3 regions of the Bacillus sp. PK6-013 genome follow, and region 3 is predicted to be linked to each of the others. Evidence: predicted binding sites of a transcription regulator. Region 3 holds the regulator's gene; each other region holds the start of a gene.
The links. The regulator Rex, encoded in region 3, represses fermentation and respiration genes when NADH is low (regulators of the CRP and FNR family bind a similar motif). The targets are predictions, from matches to a motif close to TTGTGAAATATTTCACAA.

Region 1: a site for Rex is predicted at 2,773-2,790, ahead of M1E03_RS11370 (nitric-oxide reductase large subunit). Genes of this name have one in related genera too.
Region 2: a site for Rex is predicted at 3,601-3,618, ahead of pflB (formate C-acetyltransferase). Genes of this name have one in related genera too.

What each region holds. Positions count from the first base shown of each region.
Region 1 covers NZ_CP096417.1:2,271,707-2,282,379, reverse strand. Annotated here, with positions in the region: gene M1E03_RS11390 (Crp/Fnr family transcriptional regulator) at 1-192, opposite strand, end outside; gene M1E03_RS11385 (nitrate/nitrite transporter) at 339-1,523, opposite strand; gene M1E03_RS11380 (DUF2164 domain-containing protein) at 1,744-1,983, shown strand; gene M1E03_RS11375 (Crp/Fnr family transcriptional regulator) at 2,027-2,695, shown strand; gene M1E03_RS11370 (nitric-oxide reductase large subunit) at 2,851-5,205, shown strand; gene ric (iron-sulfur cluster repair di-iron protein) at 5,250-5,963, opposite strand; gene M1E03_RS11360 (DUF1360 domain-containing protein) at 6,129-6,500, shown strand; gene M1E03_RS11355 (cellulase family glycosylhydrolase) at 6,926-8,473, shown strand; gene M1E03_RS11350 (YnfE family protein) at 8,572-8,829, shown strand; gene M1E03_RS11345 (GNAT family N-acetyltransferase) at 8,856-9,362, shown strand; gene M1E03_RS11340 (alpha/beta hydrolase) at 9,963-10,673, opposite strand, start outside.
Region 2 covers NZ_CP096417.1:2,216,744-2,227,416, reverse strand. Annotated here, with positions in the region: gene M1E03_RS11145 (DHH family phosphoesterase) at 1-301, opposite strand, end outside; gene pflA (pyruvate formate-lyase-activating protein) at 457-1,215, opposite strand; gene pflB (formate C-acetyltransferase) at 1,276-3,501, opposite strand; gene M1E03_RS11130 (glycosyltransferase family 4 protein) at 3,778-5,277, opposite strand; gene dacB (D-alanyl-D-alanine carboxypeptidase/D-alanyl-D-alanine endopeptidase) at 5,414-6,886, opposite strand; gene M1E03_RS11120 (ABC-2 transporter permease) at 6,950-7,666, opposite strand; gene M1E03_RS11115 (fluoroquinolone export ABC transporter permease subunit) at 7,663-8,373, opposite strand; gene M1E03_RS11110 (ABC transporter ATP-binding protein) at 8,370-9,224, opposite strand; gene M1E03_RS11105 (TetR/AcrR family transcriptional regulator) at 9,217-9,822, opposite strand; gene M1E03_RS11100 (NAD(P)/FAD-dependent oxidoreductase) at 10,009-10,673, opposite strand, start outside.
Region 3 covers NZ_CP096417.1:3,634,502-3,645,174, reverse strand. Annotated here, with positions in the region: gene tsaB (tRNA (adenosine(37)-N6)-threonylcarbamoyltransferase complex dimerization subunit type 1 TsaB) at 1-501, shown strand, start outside; gene rimI (ribosomal protein S18-alanine N-acetyltransferase) at 514-972, shown strand; gene tsaD (tRNA (adenosine(37)-N6)-threonylcarbamoyltransferase complex transferase subunit TsaD) at 962-1,987, shown strand; gene M1E03_RS18385 (ABC-F family ATP-binding cassette domain-containing protein) at 2,227-4,152, opposite strand; gene moaC (cyclic pyranopterin monophosphate synthase MoaC) at 4,299-4,805, shown strand; gene M1E03_RS18375 (redox-sensing transcriptional repressor Rex) at 4,809-5,453, shown strand; gene M1E03_RS18370 (twin-arginine translocase TatA/TatE family subunit) at 5,492-5,665, shown strand; gene tatC (twin-arginine translocase subunit TatC) at 5,672-6,448, shown strand; gene M1E03_RS18360 (YdiK family protein) at 6,493-6,684, opposite strand; gene M1E03_RS18355 (CPBP family intramembrane glutamic endopeptidase) at 6,684-7,418, opposite strand; gene groES (co-chaperone GroES) at 7,644-7,928, shown strand; gene groL (chaperonin GroEL) at 7,973-9,607, shown strand; gene M1E03_RS18340 (VanW family protein) at 10,452-10,673, shown strand, end outside.

The DNA.
Region 1 (10,673 bases), 1.4 Mb from region 3:
TTTGCCATCGGACGTCAATTTGCCGATTTGGACAAGTCCCGACTGAATAAGATACAGTTCCTCCGCATCCATCCCTTCTTGAAAAAGGAATGTGTCCTGCCTGATTTTTCGTCGTGTACTGATTGATTCCAGCAAGTGATGCAGATCGTCTGAGAGCAAATCTGTGTCTGATTTTCTAACAGAAATATTCATTGAGCGTCACCCCTTTAGCAGTTCTTATTTTAACGTTAAATAAGGCTGAGTGACCTTTTAAATATAAACAATATTGTGAACTTATGAATAAAGTCCCAAAAAAGAGCCTGAGCACATCAGCTCAAGGCTCCTTTTGCAGGAAAGGTTTATAAATGGTTCGTCTTCGTTTTGGTCGATGTTTTGCTCACTTCCTGAAAATACATCCAGACCACGATCACAAAGCTGGCAAGGGCTGCTTCTGACAGCGCCATGAATCCGATCGCATAATGGCCGGTTGCCTGAAAAACGCTTGACAGGATGAGTGGCGGGAAGAATCCTCCCAAGCCGCCCATCGCTGATACAATCCCATTGACGATGCCGGCCTGATTTGAAAAATAAAGCGGCACAAGCTTAAAGATGATCCCGTTTCCAAGACCGGCGCACACGGCAACGGTTAATACCCCAAATCCGTAAAGTCCGAGGCTGGGTGAAAAGGCCAATAAAATCCCTGACAAGGTACAGCCGGCAAATACATACATCAACAGCTTCAGCGGGTTGAATTTGTCCGCGAGCCAGCCGCCGACAGGCCTCAGAAAAGTTGCGACAGCGATAAATCCGGCGGTTCTAAGCCCTGAATCAACGGGATCAAGCCCGAAGTGATTAACAAGAAAGTTCGGAAGATAAATCGTAAACGCGACGAAAGATCCGAATGTAATGAAGTAAAACAAGCTTAAAAACCATAATGTCTGATTTCGGTAGACTGCCTTCATTTGCTCTGTTACAGAAACCGTCACTTTTGTTTCTTTTCGATCTCCAAGGATAAAGTTCAATAAAGCGAATACGGCGACTAACACGATGTACATCCGCACCGTATTTTCCCACCCGGCTGTCTTTGCTACGACAGGAGCGGCAAACGTGGTAATCGCTGTACCGACGTTCCCGGCGCCGTAGATCCCATTGACAAACCCGTGTTTTTCTTTAGGGTAGTATTTCGGCAATGATGTGACCCCGATGGAAAAGACCGCTCCGCCGATGCCGAGGAAGAATCCGCCAAGGATCAAGTCGAACAGCGAATCGGCTGTGCTAATCCAAAAAATCGGGAACAGAAGCAGCACAAAGCTGATCATGAATGTGATTCTCGCACCAAATCTGTTTGTGTAGTATCCCAGCGGAATCCTCAGAAGCGAGCCGAGTATGACCGGAATGGCCGTGACAAGGGATATCTCGCTGTCTGTCAGGGCGATGTCCTGCTTAATGTGGGGCATTAAAGAGGAAATCAACACCCAAACCATAAATCCTGCGACTAAACTAAATGACTGCAGCGGTAATTGTATTTTTTGACGATTTACCATTGCGTTTTTGCTCCTTTCAAAGGGAAAAATGAATAAATCAATCAGCATGTTTATCTTACAAAAAGTCTTTTAAAAACATTGTGAATTACGTCACACGGTCATTCGTTTGATTCGTGTTTAATATCGGTAAGTGAGGGATAGTAAACGGATGTAAAAAATAAATGGTTCATTTGCGGACTTTTTCGTTTATCATGAAAATAAAAAAAGGAGTGCCGCTTTTATGTTTATAAAGCTTACGCAAGAAGAAAAACAAGCGATCATCGAGGAAATCAAACGCTTTTATGTTGAAGAAAGGGGAGAAGAGGTTGGAGACATCGCGGCGATTCAAATGTTTGAATTCGTAAAGGAAAAGCTGGGCCCTTACTTTTATAATCAGGCGCTGAAGGACAGCCGCAGAGTCGTGGAAGAGAAGGCAGCGGCGATTGAAGAAGAGCTCTTTGCGCTGGAGCGCCGTCTGTGACAACGCGCTCTCCTTTAGCAAAACCGAAGGGATTGAAAGACCAATGGAGTTTCTGAAGCAATTTATGATTTTCAGCGGGCTGAATGATGAAGAGTTCAAACAAATCGAGCAAATCGCGGTCAAGCGCACCTATCAGCCGAGAATGTTTGTTTTTATGGAAGGGGAAGAGAGGGAAGCGGTATTCTTCATTAAATCCGGTCTTGTTAAAGCCTTTAAAATCGATGAAGACGGCAATGAGCAAGTGATTTCGATTCTGCAAAGCGGGGACATGTTTCCCCATGTCGGCTTTTTTGACCGCTCCCCATACCCGGCAACAGCCGAAGCCGTTCAGGAAACCGAGTTGATCGTAATCCGCATCGCTGATTTTAATGAACTTTTGATGAAATATCCGGAAATGACAATAAAAGTGATGCAAATCATGGGGAAAAAGATTCTCGATTTGCAAGAGCGGATCCAGGGTTTTATTTCAAAAGATGTCCAGCACCGCTTGACGCATGTATTAATGAAGCTCGCTGCAGAACACGGCATTCCTCAAGAAAAAGGTGTCTACATCAGCCTGCCCATTACCAATCAGGATTTTGCGAACATGGTCGGAACGTCAAGGGAAACGATTAACCGCACGTTAAATGAAATGAAAAAGAAAAATCTGCTGACAGCTGACAGGAGCGGAATTTTCATACATGATACAGACTGGCTGAACGGCTGCAATTGAAGGATAAGATGAAGGCTTTCCATTGAACAACAGATGGAAAGCCTGTTTTTATTTTGTTCACAAATCCGCCATTATTTAAGTGATCTGGTTCACAACCGGTGTGCTGCATATCCAGTATCTTAGGACATGCAAAATCAAAAAAGGAGTGAACCGCAATGGAAGTTCAAAGAAAGACGGTGCCCGTTAAAAAAGCATCGAAAAACGGTTTTTTGAAATCTGTTCTCGTCTTTACTTTAATCGTTAGTTTTTCGGTGCTGCTTTTGGGAGGCTATTGGATCTTCAAAGGACTTGCACCAAGACCAGTTGAAGTGTCCGGGCCAAACGGAGAGGTGCTCATGACCAAATCGTCCATTTCAGGCGGTCAGGCCGTATTTCAAAAATACGCGCTGATGGATTATGGCACGATTTTGGGGCACGGATCTTACATGGGGCCTGATTACACGGCCGAAGCCCTGAAAATCTATACGGAAGGGATGCAGGATTTTAAGGCGGAGGCACGATACGGCAAGCGCTTTAAACAACTTTCAGATGAAAAGCAGTCCACCATCCGGAATCAAGTCATCCGCGAAATGAGAAAAAACCGTTATAATCGCGCGTCAGATACATTGAAGCTGACAGATGCGCAGGTTTATGGATTGCAGCAAGTGCGTGATCATTACCGCAATGTCTTTACAAAAGGAGACGGTTGGGGGCTTGAGCCCGGTTTAATTAAAGAAAGCCACATGCCTAAACGCGACAGAGCGTGGGTTGACAGCGAAGACCAAATCACGCAGATCTCCGATTTTATCTTCTGGACGGCATGGCTTTCCAGTACATTAAGGCCTGGCGACGACATTACGTACACGAACAACTGGCCGTATGATGAAGATGCCGGAAACACGATGTCATTTGCCGCCGTTTGGTGGAGCGGCGCAAGCGTCACCATCCTTATTTTATTTGTCGGCATTATTTTATTCGTGTTTTACCGTTACAAGCTTGGAATGAAAGAGGCTTATCAGGAAGGGGCGTTTCCGGTATTTGATCTGGATAAACAGCCGCTTACGGCATCACAGGTTAAAACCGGAAAATATTTCGCCGTTGTGTCGCTGCTGTTTTTTGTTCAGGCTATGTTCGGAGCTTTGCTTGCCCACTATTATATTGAGCCGGACAGCTTTTTTGGGATCGATTGGATCAGGGATATGTTGCCATTCAGCATATCTAAGGGATTTCACCTCCAGCTGGCGATCTTCTGGATTGCGACTTCATGGCTCGGTATGGGCATTTATGCAGCGCCGCTTGTCGGAGGCCGCGAGCCGAAAAGGCAGGGGCTGCTTGTCGATATTCTGTTTTGGGCGCTGATCGTCCTTGTCGGCGGAAGCATGGCTGGCGAATGGCTCGGAGCGAAAGGCCTTTTAGGAAACAACTGGTTCTTATTCGGCCACCAAGGAATGGAATATATTGAACTCGGCCGCTTCTGGCAGGTCATTCTCGCACTCGGCATGCTGATATGGCTGTTTATCGTTTTCAGAGGCATTAAGAGCGGCCTCAAGCGGGAATCTGATAAAGGCGGTTTGATTCATCTGCTGTTTTATTCTTCGATCGCCATTCCGCTGTTTTACGGTGCAGCCTTTTTCTTTAATCCCGGCACAAATATTACAATGTCGGATTTTTGGCGGTGGTGGATTATCCATCTTTGGGTGGAAGGGATTTTTGAAGTCTTTGCCGTCGTGGTCATCGGCTTTTTGCTCGTGCAAATGAACCTGGTTACGAAAAAATCGACCGTCAGAACGCTTTATTTTCAACTGACGATCCTGCTGGGGAGCGGTGTCATCGGGATCGGACATCATTACTATTACAACGGTTCTTCCGAAGTTTGGATCGGCCTCGGTTCCGTCTTCTCATGCCTGGAAGTGATTCCTCTTACCCTGCTTGTATTGGAAGCTTATGAACAATACAAGATGATGAAAGACGGAGGCCATCATTTCCCGTATAAAGCAACGTTCTGGTTCTTGATTTCAACGGCGATCTGGAATCTGGTCGGTGCAGGGGTATTGGGCTTTTTGATCAATCTGCCTGCTGTCAGCTATTTTGAGCACGGCCAGTTCCTGACACCTGCCCACGGGCACGGGGCGATGATGGGCGTGTACGGCATGTTTGCCATTGCTGTCTGGCTGTATACGCTACGCAATATCGCCAAAAAAGAAGCGTGGAATGATAAATGGCTGAAAATAGCCTGCTGGTCGCTGAACATCGGCTTGTTCGGAATGGTGTTTATCAATTTGTTGCCGGTCGGTTTTCTTCAATTGAAAAAAGCGTTTGAAGACGGGTACTGGAGCTCAAGGGCGCCTGAGTTTTTACAGCAGGATACGGTGCAAACGCTGCTGACTTGGAGGGCTGTGCCGGATACGATCTTTTTAGCCGGAATCGTGATTTTGGTCATATTCAGCATCAGAGCATTATTCCATCTCCGCAAACCGACGCATCAGGAAGGAGAAGCGCTTCCAGTTAAAGACATTGCTTCAGATGAATAGATAAACAAAAAGACAGAGGAAGTGAAATCCTCTGTCTTTTTATTTTATTGATTGGCTTCCGCTTCAAGCCGCGGGAACAAAATATTGTTTTCCAGGTGAATGTGCTGAAAAAGATCTGTTTCCAATTCATCAAGCTTTAAGTAAGTCAGTGTATATGTTGTGCATGCCCCTTCAGGAAGGGTATAGTCATTGGTCACTTTTCTCAGTTCCTTCAAGATGCTGCCTGCGGCTTCATGCTCTTGTTCAAGGACGTCGATCGCCTGAACCGCTTCTGCCAGGCTGTCCATTGATCGCGTCTCTTCATAGGCCGTCACTTTCGGGAAAATGAGTTCCTCTTCCTGAAAGAGATGGTGTTCCAGTTCAGTTTTCAGCTGATGGAACAATTGATGGACCTGGGCGAGTTCCGGATGATGGATGCCGTGAACCCGGTAGACTTTTGTGACAAAGCCTGATAGTTCAGGAAGCACCTCATACAGGTAAGCATGGTGCGTATGAATCACATGGTCGATCAGCTGTGAATACGGGGCTTCACTCCAGTTCGTCTCTTTTGCGTTCAATGCCTTTGTCTCTTGATATAATGTATTGATTTTTGCTAAGATCTCTTCTTCATTTAAATCCTGTTCTTTTATCGCTTCACCGATCGGGCGGTTGCCCCCGCAGCAAAAGTCGATGCGATATTCTTTCAGCAACCGGCTGGCTCTTGGAAAACGCGTAACAATATCACCTGTTTTTGTGTTTTGATCAAATACTGCTTCCATTTGTAAAACCTCCTGAAGTGTTTTTTATGCTATGGGTTAAATGTAACGGGTTCACCGATGGAAAATCGTGATCTACATCACATTCGGGAAAAATGACAAAAAAAGCAATAAGTCAGAAGAAATCGGGAAATAGCTATAGATAACTTTTCATGTTGGAGGCCTGCAATGGAGCATTTATCCTGGCTTACATTTACGATGCTGATTCTCGCCAGTTACCGGCTAACTCATTTGATTGTTTTTGACAAGATCACGGAGTTTATCCGGAAACCGTTCATGAAGAAAAAGCAGACGGTTGATGAACAAGGGCATGTAGAAACGAAAAAAGTGCCGAAATCAAACTTCGGCTATTTGCTGAATTGCTATTGGTGCGCAGGGATATGGTGCGCTTTGATCATTGCTGTCGGGTATCTGATTGTCCCAAAAACGATATTCCCGTTAATTTTAATTTTATCGGTCGCAGGTGGACAGGCGATTCTTGAAACGTTTGTCGGTGTCGCAACAAAACTTGTCAGCTTTTTCTCTGATTTAAAGAAATAAACCATTCCAAGCGGATGGTTTTATTTTTTTGACAATAAAGTGACACAAACAGCAGAGAGAACATGTCCGCTTTGTGAACTTTTTACAGCAATTTTTTCCCGGTTGCCGCATTTTAGGCAGAGGGAAGACATTATTTTGAAGAAGAATCAGGTTTTAAAATTTTGAATTGAGAGAAAAAGGAAGCACAAAGTCCCCGGTCATACTTTTTTAGCTTTTCATCATTAGCATTCAGACCTCCCATTTCATACGAAAAGAGGAAATAGATAGATTTTCAAAACGAAAAAAACGTGAAATATGGTTGATAGACAATCAATGAATAGTTTTTTTACAATCAGTAACGTGCTACAAGCCAAGAAAGGGGTGAAAATGTCTGCCAGAAAGTGTTTTTGGAAAATAACATCATTGGAGGAAAAAGAATGTCATACATGAAACGTTCCATTTCTGTCTTCATCGCCTGCTTCATGGTAGCAACACTCGGCATCAGCGGTATCATCGCACCTAAAGCGTCTGCCGCTTCTCAAACACCCGTTGCTGTAAACGGACAGCTCACCTTGAAAGGTACGCAGCTCGTCAATCAAAAAGGAAAAGCGGTTCAGCTGAAAGGAATCAGTTCACACGGGCTGCAGTGGTATGGCGATTATGTCAACAAAGACTCGTTAAAATGGCTGAGAGACGACTGGGGCATCAATGTCTTCCGCGCGGCTATGTATACGGGTGAAGGCGGCTATATTGACAATCCGTCGGTTAAAAACAAAGTGAAGGAAGCCGTCGAAGCGGCAAAAGAACTCGGAATCTATGTGATCATCGACTGGCACATACTGAGCGACGGCAATCCAAACCAAAACAAAGCGAAAGCAAAAGAGTTTTTCAACGAAATGTCAAGGCTTTACGGCAAGACGCCAAACGTCATTTTTGAAATTGCCAACGAGCCGAACGGCGATGTCAACTGGAACCGTGACATTAAACCTTACGCTGAAGACATTTTGTCCGTGATCCGCAAAAATTCTCCGAAAAATATTGTGATCGTTGGGACAGGCACTTGGAGCCAAGATGTCAACGATGCGGCGGACAATCAGCTGAAAGACGGCAATGTCATGTACGCGCTCCATTTTTATGCGGGTACGCACGGTCAGTCTTTGCGGGATAAAGCAGACTATGCACTCAGCAAAGGAGCGCCGATTTTCGTCACAGAATGGGGAACGAGCGATGCTTCCGGAAACGGCGGTGTCTACCTCGACCAATCCAGGGAGTGGCTGAAATATTTAGACAGCAAAAAAATCAGCTGGGTAAACTGGAGCTTGTGCGACAAACAAGAGTCGTCAGCTGCTTTAAACTCCGGCGCCTCTAAAAAGGGAGGATGGTCTCAATCCGACTTATCCTCATCAGGTAAATTCGTCAGGGAAAACATCCGCAGCGGATCAAACGGTTCGTCAGGAGACTCTGGATCGGATTCGAAAGGGTCAGATCAAAAAGACCAGAAAAAGGATCAGGATAAACCAGGTCAAGACAGCGGCGCTGCAGCCAACACGATAGCAGTACAATACAGAGCGGGGGACAACAATGTAAACGGCAACCAAATCCGCCCTCAGCTCAACATTAAAAACAACAGCAAAAAAACCGTGTCTTTAAATCGAATCACTGTCCGCTATTGGTATAAAACGAATCACAAAGGACAAAATTTTGACTGCGACTATGCCCAAATCGGCTGCAGCAAAATCACGCACAAATTCGTCCAATTAAAAAAAGCGGTAAACGGAGCAGACACGTATCTTGAAGTAGGATTTAAAAACGGTACATTAGCGCCGGGTGCAAGTACAGGCGAAATCCAGATCCGTCTTCACAATGACAACTGGAGCAATTATGCCCAAAGCGGCGACTATTCATTTTCTTCAGGTTCAAACACATTTAAAAATACGAAAAAAATCACGTTGTATGAGAATGGAAAACTGATTTGGGGCGCTGAACCTAAATAACGGCACATTAACGGACACCGAATTTGGTGTCCGTTTTCGTATATATTATAATGGAAGGAATGAGGAATATTTTTGTAAACATGAAAGGAGATGGATGTATGAATGAAACATTGCAGCAATACATGATGCTTGTCAAGGAAAACTACGACACGATCAATGGACCTGATTACGCAGGCAAAGAGGAAGACATTGAAAAGCGAAAAAAACAAATCGAGCTTTACGCCAAAACGCTCCAGCAAGGTTTTTCAACAGATGACGACTATGATGAATTCGCAGATGCCGTGATTAAATGCGCATACGGAGATCTGACAATGGAAGAATTAGAAACGGTTTATCGGGAATTAACGTCTTCATAATCAATAAAATAAGGGGGAGAAGAACCATGAAAGATACGATCATGAAGACAGACCGGATGATTTTGCGAAAAATGAGGCGTGATGACGCCGAAAACCTGCTCGAAATCTTTTCTGACCCGACAGCCATGGGATATTATCCATCGACAAAGAATGAAAAACAGACATTGCAATGGATCGACTGGACACTTGAAAACTATGAAAAACATGGAACCGGCCTGTGGGTTGCCGAACATAAACAAACAGGCGAATTTCTAGGTCAATGCGGCATCGTGCCACAGGAAGTCGAAGGATCGGACGAAATGGAAATCGGCTATTTGTTTAAACGGAGCGTCTGGAAAAACGGCTATGCAACCGAAGCAGCATCAGCATGCAAACAGTATGGATTTGAGTCATTTCACCTGAAAAAAATCGTATCTTTACCTGATGCGAAAAATCTGCCGTCCAGAAAAGTTGCCGAACGAATCGGCATGACTTTAGAAAAAACGATACATAAATGGGGAAAAGAAATTGCCGTATATTCAGTTTATCGATAAAATTTTTATTCTGTCTCACTAACTTGAGTATACTTTGAGATTGAGACAGAATTTCTTTTCAATCCTTAACTTCCGAGAATATATATTATGTAAACTAGAAAGAAATGAAGGTCAGGATTATGCAATGTTCCTCCATCAGCTGTACGACACAAAACCCTTGGTTGCATTAGCCCTTGAACTACTTTCACTAAACAGTTCTTTGACATAAAATGCAGCCATAATTTCCATTCCTATAACCCATTCTTCGCAAACTCCTTTAACTTACATTGTAATTTTGGCTGGTTCTCTCAACTTTACTTTACTGATTTGAAATGTCCACAACATTATATGTAATAGTTCATTGACTTCAACATCAGCATTCACATGTAATGTATTAACTTCACTCCATACATTAAGCATGCAGTTTGCATATTCATTTAGTTTTAATTGGACGCGATTCTCCCAAATCAACACTCATCTCAGTATCTAGACAAAAGCTTGTATCACTTAAAAACAATGCCTGAAATATGAGAGAGCCGATAACCGCGTAATAGGGTTATCGGCTCTGTGTCTGTACGGCTAGCTCTTTGACATGCGTTTATCAGCAACCTCTCGGCTATGTCACTTGTTGCTGGTCTTCTTGATCAAGTCCACGCCATCGTATGCCAGACTTTCCACACTTGCAGCCTTCTGCAGTATGTAATGATCAAAAAAGTTCTTCGTATAGTTTGTAACAAGATTTCGCATCTCCATAGCATCCCGTTCGCCTCTGAGTTCCTCATTAACACTGGTAAACACGATGTCGCAGTAATCTAAATGCGCAACACGATCAACAGAGAAATAATAGGTTTCCATGCTGTTGTTAGCGCCAATGATCGCATTCATATTATAGTTAGGTTCAGAAAACAGTAGCAAAAAGGGTTTCTTCAGGTCGCTGTCGCGAAGGCCGAACGCACCGCTATCCAAGCCAATCCCGCAGGCGAACCGGTCGTCGTCCCGGCAAACAATCGCCGTCGTAGGCCCTCCATAAGAATGTCCGACTATGCCCATGCCGATGTCAAGCAACAATCTGCCCTTAAAGATGGAATTCAGTTCTCCAGAGTCCAGTTTGTAAAGATAATCGGCTACATACCTTACATCTTCTGCCTGTAATTCACTATACTCTGTTAACTTGGCAAGTATCGGCAGTGTAAGCACGTTACGGCACATCTCAATGGCAGTTTCATCGTCAGGCCGCATCTCCATCTTACCAGCCAACGCCAGCATCTCCGGATCTTCAGAAAACGCCATAATGGCATCCGAAAAATCCTTTGATACATTAAACAGGCGCCC
Region 2 (10,673 bases), 1.4 Mb from region 3:
CCCAAGAGCGTTCATTCAAATGAAGCGCAGTTTTGTGGTGGTCGATGAGTTTGACCTTTCCGCCCGCTTCAGCATAATGGTCCAGCCTTTCTTCATTTTCTTGATGAACGGACAAGTCGGTAATAAACAGGCCTTCATGCTGTTTTTCTTTTCCTTTTGTCCGTTCCAAAAAACGTCCGACTTGCATATCAAGTCCGGTGACCGAATTGTAGCGAACCTCGACCCGTTCGCCAAAAGCCACCTTTGCGAGAATTCCGCAGCCGACTCCATCCAAGTCGTTGTGAGAATACAAATGATACATGCTTCCCGCCCACCTTGCTGTTTTATTGTCGGCCTGCCGCAGCAGGCGCATCTTTCTCATCTTACTATTGTAAAAAAAGGGATTTTTTATACGGTTGTGCGGTAAGACAAAAAGGACAGCTTTTTGTTGGAAAAAGTCTGTCCGGTTAAAAGGGTTTATGTTTCTTGCAGCATGGCTCCGCCTTGCAAGTGGGCGGTGAGTAGTCTGTATGCGTTTTCGGCCCTGGCGGCACTTGGCGGTTCAACCCCTTTTAATGGATAATCCAGGCCAAGCGCTTCCCACTTGTAGACGCCGAGTTTGTGATAAGGAAGAACCTCCACCTTCTGAACGTTCGCCAGTGTGCCGATAAACGTGCCGAGGGCTGCTAAATCGTCATCGATATCAGAGATCCCCGGAACCAGTACATGGCGGATCCAGACGGGGACTTGATGATCAGCGAGAAACCGGGCAAAATCCAATATGTGGTCATTCGGCATTCCTGTCAGGTTGATATGTTTTTTCCTGTTGATATGCTTGAGATCAAGCAAAACAAGGTCTGTATACTGGATCAGCTCTTTGATCTGCTCTTGAAATGCCGGCGCCGCCGAATAGCATCCGCCGGACGAATCGAGCGCCGTGTGTATGCCATGGCTTTTACAGGCTTTGAACAGCTCGATTAAAAATGGCAGTTGTAAAAGCGGTTCGCCTCCGCTAACGGTGATGCCTCCGCCTGATGATTGAATAAACGGGAGATATTGCTGGACATCCTGAACGATTTCGGAAACCGTCATTTGTTTTCCGGTTCCGATTTCCCATGTATCAGCATTATGGCAAAATTGACAGCGCATCAGGCAGCCTTGTGTGAAGACGACATATCTGATGCCCGGACCGTCAACGGTGCCGAATGTTTCGATTGAATGAATATTTCCATCCATGATGAAGATCACCTCTTTTTATGGGGCGGAGCGCCTCGGCCGCGCTCCGCTTTATGCTCGTTACATCGATTCATGGAAGGTACGGCTGATAACGTCTAACTGCTGTTCTTTCGTCAGCTTAATAAAGTTGACCGCATAGCCTGAGACGCGAATCGTTAACTGCGGATATTCCTCCGGATGTTCCATGGCGTCGAGCAATGTTTCTCTGTTAAATACGTTTACATTTAAGTGATGCCCTGTTTTTGCGGCGTAACCGTCAAGGATGCTTGATAAATTGACGGCGCGGCTCTCTTCGTCTTTGCCAAGCGCTTTCGGGACGATCGAAAAGGTGTTGGATATGCCGTCGAGCGCATAGCTGTAAGGCAGCTTTGCCACTGAAGACAGCGATGCAAGCGTTCCTTTAGTATCGCGGCCGTGCATCGGATTCGCGCCTGGAGCAAACGGTTCTCCCGCCCGGCGTCCATCCGGCGTATTTCCGGTTTTCTTGCCGTAAACGACGTTTGACGTGATCGTTAAAATTGACATGGTATGAACAGACTGGCGATATGTCTGGTGCTTGCGCAGTTTTTTCATAAAGCGCTTGACAATGTCAACGGCGATCGCGTCGACGCGGTCATCATTATTTCCGTACTTAGGAAAGTCGCCTTCTGTTTCAAAATCGACGGCAATGCCGTTTTCATCGCGGACAACATTGACTTTGGCATATTTGATAGCGCTTAACGAATCGGCCACAACGCTCAAGCCGGCGATCCCGGTGGCCATCGTCCGCAAAATGTCCGTGTCGTGTAGCGCCATTTCAATTCTTTCATAGCAATATTTATCATGCATGTAGTGAATGACATTGAGCGTATTGATGTACAAGCCTGCAAGCCATTCCATCGTCTGATCGAATTTATGCATGACCTCGTCATAGTCCAGCACATCGGAAGCAACCGGAGGCATTTCCGGACCGACTTGCATTTTATGCTTTTCGTCTTTTCCGCCATTAATCGCATATAAAAGCGCTTTCGCCAAGTTGGCGCGTGCTCCGAAGAACTGCATTTGTTTGCCGATTGCCATTGCCGATACACAGCAGGCGATGCCGTAGTCATCCCCGTATTCAGGACGCATGATATCGTCATTTTCGTATTGAATCGAGCTCGTTTTAATCGACATTTTGGCACAGTAGTTTTTAAACTTTTGCGGCAGCCTGACAGACCAAAGGACGGTTAAATTTGGTTCCGGCGCCGGACCTAAATTGTCAAGCGTATGCAGGAAACGGAACGAGTTTTTCGTGACGAGTGCGCGTCCGTCGTGCGCTATTCCGCCGATTGATTCTGTCACCCACGTCGGATCGCCGCTGAACAGCTCATTGTAGTCAGGTGTGCGTGCAAATTTGACCAAGCGCAGCTTCATGACAAAATGGTCGACAAGCTCTTGGGCCTCCTGTTCTGTTAATGCGCCCGTTTTCAAATCTCTTTCGATGTATATATCAAGGAACGTGGACACGCGGCCAAGGCTCATTGCTGCTCCATTTTGCTCTTTAATGGCAGCCAAATAGGCAAAATACAGCCATTGAAATGCTTCTCTTGCATTCGCCGCAGGCTCGGAAATGTCAAAGCCATAACTTGCTGCAAGTGCTTTAAGTTCATTCAATGCCCGGATTTGTTCTGACAATTCTTCACGCAGGCGGATGTTTTCTTCAGACATCACGCGAGAGGTGCCGGCCGCATCTTTTTTCTTTTCATCGATCAGGAAGTCCACGCCGTAAAGCGCCACTCTCCGGTAATCGCCGATGATGCGCCCGCGCCCGTAAGCATCAGGCAGTCCGGTAATGATTCCGACCTTTCGGGCGAGTTTCATTTCGTCCGTATACGCGTCAAACACGCCTTGGTTATGGGTTTTGCGGTAATCGGTAAAAATTCTTTCCACTTCTTCATTCAATTCAAAACCATAGGATTCACATGCTTGTTTCGCCATGCGAATGCCGCCGAAAGGCTGAAGCGACCGTTTAAACGGCTCATCGGTTTGAACGCCGACGACTTTTTCCAAGTCTTTGTCCAAATAGCCGGGACCGTGCGAGGTAATCGTTGAGACGATCTCTGTATCCATATCGAGGACGCCTCCGTTTTCACGCTCTTTTTTTGTCAAGTCCATTACGTGATCCCATAATGCCGATGTAGCTTCCGTCGGAGGTTCGAGAAACGATTCGTCACCTTGATATGGCTCAAAGTTCGAGAGAATAAAATCGCGGACATTGACTTCTTTTTGCCAAACGTTTGTGGTGAAACCTTTCCATTGTTCCATTTAAATCCCCCTCTTTTCAAGTTGAAATGATATAACAGTTGTTGCATTTATATCTTATGTTTAATATAACAGTTTTGAATGTGATAAAAATCACATATTTTGTGAAATAGTTAACAAATTTAAGAAAGTTCTTTGAACATCGCGTTTTTCCTAATATAGGATGTTGTTTGAAGCAATTTTCTTATTTGAATCTGTATTATAATAAAGTCAAATAAAATGAAAACTGTTATATAAAAAAACCGGCTAAACAGCCGGCTTGCGCAGAAGTATTTATCATCAGTCGAGGGATACGAACTGATTGCCGAATGCTTCGATAGTGCTTTTCAAGACATAGCTGCCTCGGGGGAGCTGGTGAAATTCATAGCACCCTTTCGAATCGACCGCTTTTGTCTGCAGTAAAACGCCTGACAAATCATAAACATGAATGTAATGGTCCTCTTTTTTAAGTTGGCTTTTGAGATGTTCCGGGATTTCCCCGGCAATCGTGTACTCCGCTTCTGACGTTTTCTTTTCACCGATTTGTTCGAGGATTTCCAGGTCCAGCCCCTGCTCTTTTCGATGATTTTTGCAGGACCGCACTGCTCTTTTTTGTGTCTCGAATGTTTGATACAGGTTTTCGATCGACCTCATGTGAAAGCTGATATCCCAATGTTTCATAGCTTTTTGAAACGCTTGGCGCCCCAATTTTTGCCGGGTTTTGTCATCGTCGAGCAGCAGGCGCAGCTTTTCAGTAAGCGCTTCGCTGTCTGCCGGGGGAACAAGCAATCCGTTCGCACCGTCATCAATGATTTCTTTTACCCCGCCTACGTTTGTCGCCAGCACAGGTTTTGCGGAGAACTGCCCTTCCAGGATGACGAGCGGAAATGTATCGTGAAGCGACGGCAAAACAATGACATCACTAATATTCATTAAGTCAGGTATATCTTTTCGCTTTCCGAGAAAAGAGACCGCCGACGCGATACCGAGCTTTTCGGACAGGCTTTGCAGAGTTTCGAGCTCCGGACCCTCGCCTGCGAGAAGGCAGTGAAAATCATCCCTTTCGCACCGCAGTTTATAAAGCGCTTCGATCAAATAGCGGTGTCCTTTCACCGGAACGAGCCGCGCCGGACAGAGAATGATCTTTTTTCCTTGATGCGGGAGGCTTTTAGGGAGATTATTTTTCTTTTCGATAAAGGGTGTTTTTACAATTCCATACGGGATGACTCGGATGTTCGAAGGCGTCACACCAATTTGAATCAGCTCGTGTTTCAGCCATTCGCACGGAACGGCCACAACGTCTCCGGACATTGCGCCCAAACATTCTTCGATTTTCATGTATTGCTGTTCCTGCCCGCTTTTCTCGTCAAATTCCCCGGTAATCTTTGCTTCATGATATTTAAAGTTATGGAGGGACACGATTAAAGGCGTGTGCTGAGGTTTGGAACGGGCCAGTGCTCTTGCCGTCATAAAATCGTGGCAGTGGATCAAATCATACTTCTTAAGATCAAACTGTTTAACAGCTTGTTCCAAACTGTAGCGCTCCATTTCACGCCAATATATCCACAGGGGATATTTTTCGGTATAAGCTGTTTGAAGACGGTGAATCAGCTCATATTTTAACCGGTGTTTATCGGCCGGCTGCTGATCGGCGACCTGAATGTTGAGCCATCGGGTATCGTGCGACATTAAATCGACAGAATGCCCTTCTCCTTCCAAGCTTTTACTAAGGATATCAATATAGGTAGACGGGCCGTTTGTATGTGGAGAGTATCGATAATAAGCCAGCAAAATGTTCATATATTTCCCCCTGCCTGCTGTTAAACTTATTGAAATGAAATCTCTTAGCATTATATGGCCTCAGCTGAAAAAAGTACGAAGTGAATGGAAAGCCTTTTCAATAAAGAAAACCCATTGCCTTAAGCAATGGGAGCTGTCATGAAGAAGCTAATATTTGAACGATTTTATCTTCAATATCCTTTCCTTTTTCATCATCCACGAGCTGATTGAGAAGAATGGAGAAAATCAATGTCTTGCCGCTTGCAGTATCGATATAGCCCGACAAGGTACTGACGGTTGAAAGAGAGCCTGTTTTCGCTCTGACTTTGCCTTTTAGAGCCGGGTCTTTCAGCCGGTTTCTTAATGTGCCGCCGACCATTCTGTCGCTTTCCCCCGCAACCGGGAGTGAACGGGCAAACGACGGAAACCATTTCTCTTCTTGAACGGAATACAATAGCTTTGTGATCTGGTCGGCAGAAATCAAATTGATATGCGAGATGCCTGAGCCGTCTCTGAGAACGATCTTTTCTGTGTCCATTCCAAATCCCTGCAGTTCTTTATTCAACACTTCAAGACCTTGATCCCAGCTTCCTTCACGGCTCGCGGCTTTTCCCATTTCCTTGATCAGTGTTTCGCCATGGCCGTTGTTGCTGAGCTTCATAAAGGGGATCATCAGCTCTGAAAGCGGCATGGATTGATGTGCGGTGATGCGGCGCGCTTTTTTTGGCGCTTTGCCGGTTTTAGTCTTTCCCAGGATTCGAATGCCTTGTTGCTGTAAAGCCTGTTTAAATAAATCGAGTGCATATTCTGACGACTCCCAAACCGCAACCCATTGTCTGACCCTTGAAGCGCCTTGTGGAATCGTCCCTTTGATTTGGATGGTATTTCCGCCGTGTTCCCTTTTAATCGTGATATCTTTTTTTCCGTCTGCAGCAACGGTCTTGGCACCGTTTTCGATTTTGACATGATTAGTTTGCGGAGTAAGCGATACAACGGGTTTTTTCCCGGTTTTGCCGTCAGGATTCACGTCGATGATGACCGTTCCGGCATCATAGTCTTCGTTTGGCGAAGCTGTTAAAGCCGAGATCTGCGCTCCGTAGTATGCGTCTTCATCGCTCCAGGAAAGGTCTGGAGAGTAGCGGACCTCATCATACCAGGAATCATCGCCGACCAAGTCTCCCCGGATGACAGTGATCCCTTGTTTTCGGAGTGCCTTGGCCATTTGCTGAAAATCGGCTTTCAAAAGCGTCGGATCGCCTTTTCCTTTTAGATAAAGGCTGCCTTTGAGTGTGCTCACAGATCGTGCGCCGTCTGTCATCACCTCTGTGGGAAAGGTATAGTCCTCACCCAGGACGGAAAAGGCAGCTGCTGCCGTTAAAAGCTTCAGATTGGACGCCGGTCTCATCCGTGTATCGCTCATATGGCCGTATATCATTTTCCCGCTTTCCGCGGACCTGACGCTGATGCCTGCGAGCGCTCCTTTTAAATCAGGCTCGGTCTTTAACAGCTGATCGATTTGCTCTTTGAGCCCGGCGCCTTTTTCCCCGGCGGCCAAGCCGTCTATGCTGCCGGCCAACGTCAATACAAAGATCATCATCATACACAGACAAAGCTTCATATTTTTCTTCATAGAATATCCCGCCTCCCGCTGATGGTTTTAATACTTTATTGCAAAACGCGGCGGGATATACTCCTATTGGTCGGTTTTCACCAAAAACCTCCGGCATAAAAGCAGCAGTATCATTACATGCAGCACAACTCCGATGAACCCGAAAACGAAAACAAGCCCTTCATGAGAAGTTCCTGCCAAGTACGTTTTCGCTGTCCAGTAGGTCGGCGTGAAAACGCCGAAAAGCTGCCACGGCAAAGGAATAAAATAAACCGCGGCCGGCATGAAAGTGAGCAGGCTGAACCCTTTCATTAAAGCGAGCCCTTCCACTTTGTTCGAAGCGTAAGCGGCTAAAAGCAGCGTGTAAATCGGGGCTTCAAGCGTGACCATGATCAGGATGAACAAAAGGTACACAGAGCCGGGCGCCATTAAACCGCCGGATGCAAACAGCAAAATGCTGTAGCAAAAAGTCAGCGCCATTGGCAGGATGAGGCGTATCAAGACATATCCGCGCTTCGACAAGGGCGTCACGGCAAAATACTGAATCATATTTTCGTCGCGCTCATCAAGCAGGATAAACCCCGACATGATACCGAGAATCAGGGGGATGAAAAGCATGGCAAAGCTCATGATCAAATGACGGTATGGGGTGATATTGAATGCCGCCAGTTCCGCTGACAAAGGAATGCCAGCGGCTGTCACGATGATGAGCAGAAAAGGCGCCAGACCGTAAAAAGCAAGCATTGAATCACGTTTGATCTGTTTCATATCTCCGCGTATCAGCTGAATGATTTTCATCATCGTGTATCACCTCCGCCAAGCTTTAATGTGATGAACGTTTGAAGTGAATGCCTCGCCCAGAAATACGCGGCTCTGTTCCACAACAAGAGAGTGGAAATCGCGTAGACGAGCTCCCACTGCTGAAGGCCGGTAAAGGCGGAACCTAACAGCATTAATGAGGCCTTTGACGGCAGAGCGTAAAACAGCGGGCTGCTCCAAATGCCCGCTGTTTCAAACAAAGGCAGAACGAACACAAAGGTGCTCAAAGAAGACAAAAAGAAAAATCCGTTTAAGGTTTCACACCGCACCGCCAAACCTAAGCCGATCATCGTGAAGAAAAATGAAGTAAAAAGCACGCCGCAAGCGAACAAACCGGAATTTGTTCCATAGCCAAACACACTGCTGTGGATGAAAATGCTCGATCCAAGAGACAAAACGGACAAGGACGCCGTTTTGGAAAAAATATACTCACTCGCACTTAGCGGCGTTACAAACAGGCTGTCATGGATGTTTTGCCCTTTCTCCAGTAAAACAAGACCCCCGATGAAGAAAAACCCCAGGAAGCTCGGATCTGAAAACGTCAAGGCAATGTTGGCCGCCTCCCTGTAAACAGCCGGAAGAAACTGCAACACGGCGATATACACCGCGCTGATCAGCAAATAGGCATAATAAAAACCGTGCTTGAACTGAAGTTTGATATCATGGGAAATCGCTGATAAGATCCTCAACTTAAACGCCTCCCCGTCACATCGATAAAGATGTCTTCAAGCGATGCTTCTTGGGAATGAATGGTTTCCACAGGGTGCTCCTTGATCAAGTTCAAAAATTCCGGGCTGCTGCCGATCTGATCAAGGTCGAATTGAGCAGTTTCCAGCTGCCTGCGGCTGCGGTACTCCACTTTTACGTGCCTTTTTCCTTTTTGCACTTTCAAGGCGCGTGGAGAATCAATCAAAGCCACCCTGCCGTCAACGATGAAAGCTACGCGGTCGCAGATTTCTTCAGCTGTTTGCATGTGGTGCGTTGTGATCAGGATCGTCTTCCCTTCCGCCTTTTTGTTCAGGATAAGCTGTTTTAATTTTTTGGCATGCACGGGATCGAGCCCCGAGGTCGGTTCGTCTAGAAATAAAAGATCAGGCTGATTGATCAGGGCTCTCAAAAAATTCAGCCTCATTTTCATGCCTTTTGAGTAAGCGGATACCTTTGTCCGGCCGTACTCTTCAAGACCCGTTAAAGCGAGCAGCGTTTCCGGCTCCTCGGTTTCAGATGCATACAAGGAACGGAACAAATTTAAGTTTTCCAGTGCCGTTAATCGTTGATAGAAATTCGGAAATTCAAAGGCGACGCCGATTTTCTCATAAAAGGAGCTGTCGGCTTGACTCAATTCTTTCCCCATCACAGAAACCCGGCCTTCATATTGCTTTAAAATACCGATTAATATTTTTTGAATCGTGCTTTTTCCAGCGCCGGACGGGCCGAGAAATCCAAAAATTTCACCCTTTTGAATCGAAAAGTCGATTCCTTTCAATACGGGCGTTTTTTGTCCGGGGTATGTGAAGCGAAGCCCGCTGACTTCAATCATGGGATGCATCCTCCTTGGCCGAAAGCCCCTGTCCGATCAATTCGATAAGCAAATCCATCGTTTCGTCGTAGCGGTCTTCCCCAATATTTGTTTTTTGAAAGGATAAAAGAACAATGGCGCGAATCACACTGACGATCGTCTCCGGTTTTTTTCTGACAAGCCAGCCTTTTTCCTGGCCCATTTCAATTAAAGGCTTGAAAAAATCTTCGTCGCTGTCGAAATGCGCCTGCAGCTTTTCTTCGGGGAGTTTGCGGAAGAGTGTCTCGAGTAAGTTGTCATCGTAAACTTGGCGAATGTACGGGTTATCTTCCACCACCGCCAATGCTTCACGCAAAAACTGTGCAAATGTTTTCCCGCTTTCAGAAAATGATGCCTCAAGCTGGGCGCGGATCTTACTTTCTTCCTGCTGCAAAATCTCAAAATAAAGCTCCTCTTTCGAGTCGAAAAATGTATAAAATGAGCCTTGGGCAATTCCGGCCGAGGCTGTTAGCTCACCAACGCTCGTTTTTTTCAATCCAAGCTGCGCAAAAAGCTCTCTTCCGCTTTGCACTAAAGCTGAGCGTATCGCTTCCTTTTCTTTTTCGGTAAATTTCGGCATGTCAGTCTCTCCTTGTTTTATAAACATATAAATATTTTTATTTTATATTCATATAATGCGATGAGACCGTCTTTTTGTCAATGCATTTTGGTTCAAATTTACCACAATATTTTCATTTGCCCGTCAAATTTAAAGCAAAAAAAAGCACCACTTATAGTTTAAACTATAAGTAGCGCTTCATTTCCATTAATAAGCAAGGCTGAACAGACCTTTAATATGAGTCAGATAACGGACGTTGCTCGCTTCTTTCATCAATGAAGCAGGCAGGCCTTTAAGAGATGTACTGTTCGCGCCGATAACGGCAACTGCATCTTTGCGGCCAAGGCTTGCAAGCGTGCCCGAGTTGACAGGGCTGAACGTTTCCATTGATTTGTTTTCTAAGTATGCATACAGGTTGTAGCCGATCAGCTCGCCCATTTGCCAAGCGATTTGAGCTGTCGGAGGGTACGGACGGCCATCCGGACCGAAGACAACGGCGCTGTCTCCTGCAACAAATACGTCTTCATGTGATGTGGATTGAAGGAAATCGTTTACAGTTGCGCGTCCGCGGTTCACTTCAAGACCTGACTCGCCGATCAGCGGATTGCCTTGAACACCGCCGGTCCAGACAAATGTATTTGTGACGATTTTTTGCCCGTCTTTCAAATCAACAACGTTTCCTTCTACATTTGTGACAGGCAGTCCTGTCAAGAATTCAACGCCGCGTTTTTCAAGGCTCTTTGTCGCACGTTCGATCAGCTCATCCGGAAGAACCGGCAGGATTTTCGGACCGGCTTCAACAAGCTTCAGCTTGATTTCTTTCGGATCGACACCGTAGCTTCTCGCAAGGTTCGGCATGATATCGGCGAGTT
Region 3 (10,673 bases):
AAAGGTCCGGGTTCATATACAGGCGTGCGGATCGGTGTTACGATTGCAAAAACGCTTGCATGGTCATTAAATATTCCGATTAAAACCGTTTCAAGCCTTGAAGTGCTGGCGGCAAACGGCCGTTTTTTCCAAGGCTTGATTTGTCCGTTGTTTGATGCCAGACGCGGTCAGGTTTATACGGGACTATACCAGTATAGGGACGGTAAACTGCATGGCTTGGAAGAGGACCAAAACATTCTGCTTGAGGATTGGCTTAAAAAACTGAAAGCCATGGATCAGCAAGTCCTTTTCATAGGAAGTGACACAGAGATTCATCAGGAGATGATCGAACAGATTCTCGGTGAACAAGCGGTCATTGCTGGCCCTGCCCTGCAGCTTCCACGACCTTCAGAATTGGCTTTAATCGGAGAACTTAAAGAGGCCGAGCCTGTGCACAGCGTTGTTCCAAACTATATTCGTCTGGCCGAAGCCGAGGCCGTCTGGCTTGAAAAACAAAAGTAAACGGGTGAAGCCATGAACACGCAAATGGTCATACGCGATATGAATCCAAAAGATTTGGACCAGGTTTTTGAAATTGAAAAAAGCTCTTTTTCTTCTCCGTGGAAAAAAGAATCTTTTCATCATGAGCTTTTTCACAATATGTATGCTCATTACCTCGTTCTCGAAGTTGAGGAGCAAGTTGTCGGCTACTGCGGGATTTGGATCGTCATGGATGATGCCCAGATCACCAACATTGCCGTTTCACCTGCATATCGGGGCCGCCGTTTAGGAGAAGCTCTTTTGAAAGCCGCGATGAAGCTTTGCCGGATGAAAAAGGCGGTTCAGCTTTCTTTAGAGGTAAGGGTATCGAATCATATTGCACAAAGCTTATACAAAAAGCTCGGCTTTGAGCCGGGAGGAATTCGTAAAAATTATTATACCGATAATGGGGAAGATGCATTATTAATGTGGGTGAGACTAAATGAATCATAAAAAAGATCTGTATGTATTAGGAATCGAAACAAGCTGTGATGAGACGGCCGCCGCGATTGTCAAAAACGGAACGGATATCATTTCAAATGTCGTAGCGTCGCAAATCGAAAGTCATAAACGGTTTGGCGGCGTTGTTCCCGAGATCGCATCAAGGCATCACGTGGAACAGATGACGATCGTGCTTGAGGAAGCCTTTGCACAAGCGGACATGACATTTGATGACATTGATGCCATCGCAGTAACGGAAGGACCGGGGCTTGTCGGCGCTTTATTGATCGGCGTGAATGCCGCGAAAGCGCTCAGTTTTGCCCGGGGCATACCACTCGTAGGCATTCATCACATTGCCGGTCACATCTATGCCAACAGACTTGTTCAGGACATTCAATTTCCGGCGATTGCCCTTGTCGTCTCAGGCGGCCACACCGAACTCGTGTATATGAAAGAGCACGGCTCATTTGAAGTCATCGGAGAGACGCTCGACGATGCGGCAGGCGAAGCCTATGACAAAGTGGCGAGAACGATGGGGCTTCCTTATCCGGGAGGACCTCACATTGACAAACTTGCGCAAAAAGGCGAGGCAAATGTGCCGCTGCCGCGCGCATGGCTTGAAGAAGGCTCTTATCATTTCAGCTTCAGCGGATTGAAGTCTGCAGTCATCAACACGCTTCACAACGCTTCACAAAAAGGTGAAACGATAGCTCCGGAAGATTTGTCAGCCAGCTTTCAGGAAAGCGTCATTGATGTCCTCGTCACAAAAACGGAACGCGCTGCGAAAGCTTATGGCGTCAAACAGGTGCTGCTTGCCGGAGGAGTTGCTGCAAACAAAGGGTTGAGAGCGGCGCTTGAAAAAACGTTCAGCAGCCATCCGGAGATTGAGCTTTTGATCCCGCCGCTTTCGCTGTGTACGGACAATGCCGCGATGATTGCCGCCGCAGGTACGGTTGCTTTTGAAAAAGGAATCAGAGGAAAATATGATATGAACGGTCAGCCTGGCTTAGATCTGACGTCTTATTAAAACCTCACGCTCTGTGAGGTTTTTTTGCCCGGGAATAGTTATTAACAGGTTATTAACATATATCCACAGTCTTGTGTATAATGTTAAAAACCTTAATTTACAGACCTTTTTTACCTGTTAATAATGTGTATAAATATTATGTTTTTTGTGGATATTGTGGGTAAAACGCTTTCTTTCTTTTAAATAAAGGATTTTATTTGTGGACAAAAAAACCGCTCCGGCGTGGAGCGGTTCATCCTTTATTCATTTGTAGAGAGTGTTTCCCATTCTGTTAACAGTTGTTCAAGCTCCTCATTCAGCCGTTCATTTTCAGAGTGGATTTCCTGGACCTTCTCATGGTCTTGGAAGACGGCGGGGTCACACAGGAGCTCCTCATTTTTTTCGATCTGTTCTTCAATGTCCGTAATTCTTGTTTCGATTTCTTCAATCCTTCGCTGCCGCTGGCGTTCTTTTCTTTTCAGCTCTTTTTCTTCCTCATAGCTCTTTTTTGCGCCAGGTTTTTCGGAAGCGTTTTTCTGATGCTCTTCCGTCTGTTTTTCTAGTTCTTTCAGTTCAAGCTGCTGCGCTTTTTTTTCTGTGTAATAATCGTAGTCGCCTAAATATTCTTCTGCTTTGTCGCGGGAAAGCTCCAGTACTTTTGTCGCGATCCGGTTGATAAAATAGCGGTCATGGGACACAAATAATATCGTTCCCGGGTAATCGATCAAAGCGTTCTCCAAGACTTCCTTGCTGTCCAGGTCGAGATGGTTTGTCGGCTCATCAAGAATAAGGAAGTTCGCTTTTTGGAGCATCAGCTTGGCGAGGGCAAGCCTTGCTTTTTCGCCGCCGCTTAACGCGTGTACAGGTTTTAATACGTCTTCTCCCGAAAACAGGAAGTTGCCGAGGCAGGTCCGGATATCCTTTTCATTCATTTCCGGATAATCGTCCCAAAGCTCGTCAAGCACGCGTTTTGACGACGTCAATTCAGCCTGTTCCTGGTCATAGTAGCCGATTGAGACATGGGAGCCTGTCGCGATTGTTCCCGATACCGGCTGCAGCTTTTGAATCAATGCTTTTAAAAGGGTTGACTTGCCGATTCCGTTCGGTCCGACCAGTGCAACGCTTTCCCCGCGGGTAATGCGAAAGTTCAATGAACGGAGCAGCGGGGGCTGCTCCTGATAGCTTACTGTCAAGTCTTCCACCCGCAGTACATCGTTTCCGCTTTGCCTTGTAATTTCAAAGCGGAAAGACGCCGACTTTTCATCTCCGAGCGGTTTATCCATGATCTCCATCCGTTCAAGCTGCTTTCGTCTGCTCTGCGCCCGTTTCGTCGTCGAAGCTCTGGCCAGATTCCGGTCGACGAACTCCTGCAGCTTGGCGATTTCGTCCTGCTGCTTTTCATAAAGCTTTGTTTCCTTTTCCAGCTGTTCGGCTTTTAATTGGAGATAAGAGCTGTAGTTCCCGGTATATTTTTTGCTTTGGGACCGGCTGATCTCGTAAACTTGGGTAACCACTTTGTCAAGAAAGTACCTGTCATGGGAAACGATTAAAATCGCTCCGCTGTAATTTTGCAAATATTGTTCAAGCCATGTCAGGGTATCGATATCCAAGTGGTTTGTCGGTTCGTCCAAAATGAGGAGGTCGGGTTTTGTCAAAAGCATTTTTCCGAGGGCAAGCCTTGTTTTTTGACCTCCGCTTAAGTCCTGGACGCGGACGGAGTCGTCAAACCCCGCAAAGCCGAGCCCGTGCATGACGGATCTGACCTCTGCCTCATATTGGTAGCCGCCTTTGTCCTTGAACTCCTGCTGAAGCCTGTCATACGTCTTCATCAATGATTCAAGCATGTCCGGTCCGGCCTGCGCCATCTTTTCCTCGATCGCGCGCATTTCTTTTTCCATTTTTTTTAGAAAATCAAATACCGACAGCAATTCCTCTTTGAGCGTCAGCTTGGAATCGAGGCCGGAATGCTGGTCAAGGTAGCCCATCGTCAAATCTTTCGGCTTGATGATGTCCCCCTTTTCATATGAAAGTTTTCCTGCGATAATCTTTAGAAGAGTCGATTTTCCGGCGCCGTTGCGTCCGACGATCGCAATCCGGTCCCGAGATCTGACTTCGAGTTTTATATTCGTTAAAATCGTATCGGCTCCAAACGATTTTGAAAGTTGGTTCACTTGTAAAATCATCATGATCTTTCACCTCTTGTCTGCTATTTTAAGTGTAGCCTATCACTGCGCAGTCAGCAAACAATTAAGTGAAGTCTGGAAGATTTTAGCCAAAGAAAAAGACAGAATGAAAAAAATAGTGTATGATCGTTATAAGGAGAGTTCAGAACATGAATGAGTTTACACATTTTAATGAACAAGGCAGAGCCAAGATGGTTGATATAAGCGAAAAGGAAGCTTCAGTACGCACAGCTGCGGCTGTTTCAAGCGTGTCTATGAATCGAACAGTACATGAAAAAATCAAAAACCGGGAAATCGGAAAAGGCGATGTATTGTCGGTGGCGCAAGTGGCCGGAATCATGGCCGCAAAACAGACATCCGCCATCATCCCGATGTGCCATCCGATCGCTCTGAAAGGAGTCGACATCGCCTTTCGCTGGGAGGAGAAAGAACAGAAGAGCATCCTGCATATTCAATCTAAAGTGAAGACCAAAGGGAGCACAGGTGTGGAAATGGAAGCGTTAACTTCGGCCTCCGTATGTGCGCTGACCGTATATGACATGTGCAAAGCGGCGGATAAGGGAATGGTGATAGGACCGACCTTTCTTCTCGAAAAGACAGGCGGGAAAAACGGTGACTATAAAAGGGAAAAAGCTGATGTAGACATGGAGGATTAGTTTATGAACATGGATCATTCAAAAATTCCGCAAGCGACAGCGAAACGGTTGCCATTATATTATCGTTTTTTAAAAAACCTTCATGCATCCGGAAAACAGCGTGTATCTTCCGCTGAGCTGAGCGATGCCGTCAAAGTCGATTCTGCGACCATCCGCAGGGACTTCTCGTACTTCGGCGCGCTCGGAAAAAAAGGATACGGCTACAATGTCAATTATTTGCTGTCCTTTTTCAGAAAGACGCTTGATCAGGATGAAATGACGAACGTAACGCTCATTGGCGTGGGGAATTTGGGGACAGCCTTTCTCCATTACAATTTTATCAAAAATAATAATACAAAAATCGCCATGGCGTTTGACATCAATGAGGAAAAAATCGGAACCGAGGTCGGCGGTGTTCCCGTCTATGATCTGAATAGACTTGAAGAGCATATGACGGATGATATCCCCGTCGCCATTTTGACGGTACCGGCTCAAGCCGCACAGTCGATTACAGACAGGCTGGTGGAGCTTGGCATTAAAGGCATTCTTAATTTCACGCCGGCCCGCTTGAATGTGCCGGAACACATTCGCATTCATCATATAGATTTGGCGGTTGAACTTCAGTCGCTGGTGTATTTCATGAAACATTATTCAATGCAGGAAAAGTAAAACGGAAAACGAAAAATAAAGGAAAGGGGGCAGGCTTTATGCCAATCGGTCCTGGAAGCTTTATTTTAATTGTCGTGGTGGCGCTTTTGATATTCGGCCCGAAAAAACTTCCCGAGCTGGGAAGAGCAGCGGGAAACACGCTGAGGGAGTTTAAGAATGCGACAAAAGGTTTGGCTGACGACGATTCCGATAAAAAGAAAGAAGATCAGTAGGATAGGATGACATTTATGAAGGAAAGAGAAATGTCGCTGATAGAACATATCACAGAACTACGCAGACGGCTTGTGATCACTTTTTTCTTTTTTGTTTTATTTGTTGCGGCAGGCTTTTTATTGGCAAAGCCGCTGATTATCTATCTGCAGCAGACGGATGAAGCGAAGCTGCTGACGCTCAACGCGTTCAAGCTGACCGATCCTTTATTTGTGTACGTGCAGTTCGCTTTCATCATCGGCGCCGTCTTGACTTCGCCGCTTGTTTTATACCAGCTGTGGGCTTTCATCAGCCCGGGGCTGTATGAAAAGGAACGAAAAGTGACGCTCAGCTATATTCCGATATCGATTATTCTTTTTTTAGGCGGCATTGCCTTTTCTTACTTTATTTTATTTCCGTTTGTCGTGGACTTTATGACGAGAGTCTCAGATGATCTGAATGTCAACCAGGTCATCGGAATACACGAATATTTTCAGTTTCTGCTTCAGTTGACGCTTCCTTTTGGCTTATTGTTTCAGATGCCTGTGGTCATCATGTTTATCACAAGGCTCGGCCTCGTGACGCCGATGTTTTTGGCGAAAATCAGAAAATACGCATATTTTGTGTTGTTCGTCATCGCGGCCCTCATTACACCGCCTGAGCTTTTGTCGCATTTAATGGTCTCAGTGCCATTGCTCATTCTTTATGAAATCAGTATCGTGATTTCAAGAATATCCTACAGGCAGGCGCAAAAAACAATGATTCAAGAGGAAAATCAAGCGTTTTTGAACGACCATACAAAATAAGAGCCATTCTTTTTCAGAATGGCTCTTTTCCTTCACAAAAAAGGCTATTGATCTTTTCGTTTCATCTTGCCGGCCAGGGCGAACATTTTAAAGGAAATGCTGATATTATAGGCTGCGAAAAGCATCAGCAGGATCGTGTAAAAAGACCACATGCTTCCGGGCGAGGTTGCCGCCAGATATGTAAACAGCACACCCGTTAATAAATAAATCGCTCCCCAGAATTTAGGGCTTCTCATCATAGAAATCCTCCAATAATCATTTGCATTTTCTCGGCGTGTTTCAAATATTCTTCAATAGGCTCCCGGAATGTCTGCAGTAAGACGACGAGCGTATTCATGGCGACATGGGCGAAAATAGGCACGATAATCCGGTTGGTTCTGACATATAAAAAGGAGAATGTGAATCCCATTGCTGTATAAATGAGCAGATGGCTGAAATCCAAATGGACGACCGAGAAGAGCACCGAACTGAACAAAGCGGCAATGAAAAAATTCGTTTTCTCATAGATTGCACCGAAAATGATCTTTCTGAAAATGATTTCTTCAAGAATCGGTCCGAATACAGAAGAGACAAACACCATCAGCGGCAATGCGGTGATGATTTCCATGATCCGCTGCGTATTTTCCGATTCCGGGTTGACCCCGAACAAGTACATTTCGATCGAAGCGGCAATTGACTGCGAAAACAAAGCGAGAAAAACGCCGGCTACCGCCCATCCGATTGACGCTCCAACCGATGCTTTCGGGCGGTTGCGAAGCGTCGTCTTCGGCACCGTCCGCAAAATCAGCAGCACGATAACGAGACAGAGGGTAAACGCGATGACAGACCAGACGCCTGTCAATGTAAGCTGGGCTTCAGCCTTTGGCTGTCCTTTGCCCACTCCCAAAAAGTAAAGAAGAGGCAAGCCGACAGCGGCCGACAATTGCATGAGAACGTATGCCAATATAATAAACCAGTATTGTTTTCTCAAGCTTTATGTACTCCTTTTCTAAAAATCTAATTCAGACTATGTTTATTGTAACACACTCTTTTTAAATTATAGGATGATAAGGACATGCGGAGAAATGTAAGCGCAAAAAAATTTGACCTTATCACTTGAAATTGCCTGGGAGATTCTTTATTATAAGAATTGTGTTAGCACTCACCTAGTGCGAGTGCTAAAATTACATATGAAAATATTGAGGAGGTTGTTTCATTGTTAAAGCCATTAGGTGATCGCGTTGTCATTGAGCTCGTTGAGTCTGAAGAAAAAACTGCCAGCGGAATCGTACTTCCTGACTCCGCAAAAGAAAAACCACAAGAGGGTAAAGTGGTTGCAGCCGGTTCAGGCCGTGTGTTAGAGAGCGGAGAGCGCGTTGCATTAGAAGTTAAAACAGGCGACCGCATCATCTTCTCAAAATATGCAGGTACCGAAGTGAAATATGAAGGTACTGACTACTTAATCTTGCGTGAAAGCGACATTTTAGCTGTTATCGGCTAAGTCATAAATAAAAACGAGACAATTATATAGGAGGTTCGAATAACATGGCAAAAGATATTAAGTTTAGCGAAGAAGCCCGCCGTTCAATGCTGCGCGGTGTAGATGCATTGGCGGATGCTGTAAAGGTAACTTTGGGACCTAAAGGACGCAACGTCGTTCTTGAGAAAAAATTCGGTTCTCCATTAATCACAAACGACGGTGTTACCATCGCGAAAGAAATCGAGCTTGAAGACGCGTTCGAAAACATGGGCGCAAAGCTTGTTGCTGAAGTTGCGAGCAAAACAAACGATGTTGCCGGTGACGGTACAACAACAGCGACAGTTCTAGCTCAAGCGATGATTCGCGAAGGTCTTAAAAACGTAACTGCCGGCGCTAACCCTGTAGGCGTGCGCAAAGGTATCGAGCAGGCTGTGGCTGTAGCGGTTGAAAGCCTGAAAGAAATCTCCAAACCAATCGAAGGCAAAGAATCAATCGCACAAGTTGCTTCAATCTCCGCTGCTGACGAAGAAGTCGGAAGCCTGATCGCTGAAGCGATGGAGCGCGTCGGCAACGACGGTGTCATCACGATCGAAGAATCAAAAGGATTCACAACAGAGCTTGAAGTGGTTGAAGGTATGCAGTTCGACCGCGGATATGCGTCTCCTTACATGGTGACAGATTCCGATAAGATGGAAGCGGTTCTTGAGAACCCGTACATCTTAGTAACAGACAAAAAAATCACAAACATTCAAGAAATCCTGCCGGTGCTTGAGCAAGTTGTTCAGCAAGGCAAACCGTTGCTTCTGATTGCTGAAGACGTTGAAGGTGAAGCTCTTGCAACATTGGTTGTCAACAAGCTTCGCGGAACATTCAACGCAGTGGCTGTTAAAGCGCCTGGATTCGGAGACCGCCGCAAAGCGATGCTCGAAGACATCTCTATCCTGACAGGTGCCGAAGTGATCACAGAAGATTTAGGTCTTGACCTTAAATCAACTCAAATCAACCAATTGGGACGCGCTTCTAAAGTTGTTGTGACAAAAGAAAACACAACAATCGTTGAAGGTGCGGGAGATACAGAGCAAATCGCGGCACGCGTCAACCAAATCCGCGCTCAAGTTGAAGAAACAACTTCTGAGTTCGATAAAGAAAAATTACAAGAGCGCCTAGCTAAGCTTGCAGGCGGCGTAGCTGTCATCAAAGTCGGCGCTGCGACTGAAACAGAATTGAAAGAACGCAAGCTTCGCATCGAAGACGCCCTGAACTCTACTCGCGCTGCGGTAGAAGAAGGAATCGTATCAGGCGGTGGTACAGCTCTTGTCAATGTTTACAATAAAGTAGCTGCCCTTGAAGCTGAAGGCGACGAACTGACTGGTATCAACATCGTTCTTCGCGCTCTTGAAGAACCAATCCGTCAAATCGCGCACAATGCGGGTCTTGAAGGATCTGTCATCGTTGAGCGCCTGAAAGGCGAAGCTATTGGTGTAGGCTACAACGCTGCAACAGGCGAATGGGTGAACATGATCGACAAAGGTATCGTTGACCCTACAAAAGTAACACGCTCAGCTCTGCAAAACGCAGCATCTGTAGCGGCTATGTTCCTGACAACTGAAGCAGTTGTTGCCGACAAGCCTGAAGAAAACAAAGGCGGCGCAGGAATGCCTGACATGGGCGGCATGGGCGGTATGGGTGGAATGATGTAAGCCCAGCGTCCAAAACGCTGATATATCAAGGAAAAGAGGCTCTTTTTAGAGCCTCTTTTTATTTTAACTTGCGATGACATATAATTACTACTTTAATCCATTGTGGTATAATTGGAACCTGGATTTTTAACAGAAAGGTTAAACAATTATGTCGCACAACAAACTAATGTTTTTGCTTTTATCATTTTCATCTATTATACATCTGCTCGGTACAATTTCTGACCCTGCGTCCAGCTGGAAGTCCTGGTTGGTGAACATTGCTTTCATCTTATTGGCTCTTCTCTTTTTAAATCTCACTTTAAAAGAAAAGAAAGAAAATCAACAGAACAAGTAATTGTATGCCCTTCTCAAAGAGAAGGGCATATACTTTATATTACTAGAAGAATGAACTCTGGTAAGAGTAGCCTTAATAAATGTCCCTCTAATTCTGCATCTGATATTGGGGCAAATGTGCAAATGGCATTAAAATCGCAAGACCATGGGGGTTTTAAAAATGGTCAAAAAAATTGTGAATCGATTGAATTCATTTTCCCTGCTGGGGACAATCTTTTTTATCGGCAGTTATTTGACGTACAAATTTAATGGCATAGAGCTAGTTGGGTTCCTGTACTCAGGCATCACTTTTTTGATAATCCTGATAGCCACCACCATAATGTTAGTCAGGCTAAAAAGAAAAGGAATCAATGAAAATAAACAGGCTTAATGCATGCTTTTACTTATTTTAGCTTCTTTCCATTAGTGTACCTTTTCAATCCGAAAATATAGATCATCATGAAAGCATCATACGTCCAGTACATCAAATATCATCTCCTGTTCATACTAATAGCGGGAGGTACATCGACTTATGCTGAAAATTTGGATGACTGGACTTTTATTATTAGCGCAGCCTGCGGGACATTCTGACAGCTTAACGATCACCCAGCAAGGGAAGAAAGTGGCCGTTGTGAACCGTGAAGATTTTACAATGCCGCTTCCCGGGACACCGTTGATTGATGATAAAAAATACGCCGAGTTCGTTGACAGGCTTGAGCGGAAAGTACACAAGGATCCCGTCAACGCCGTGATC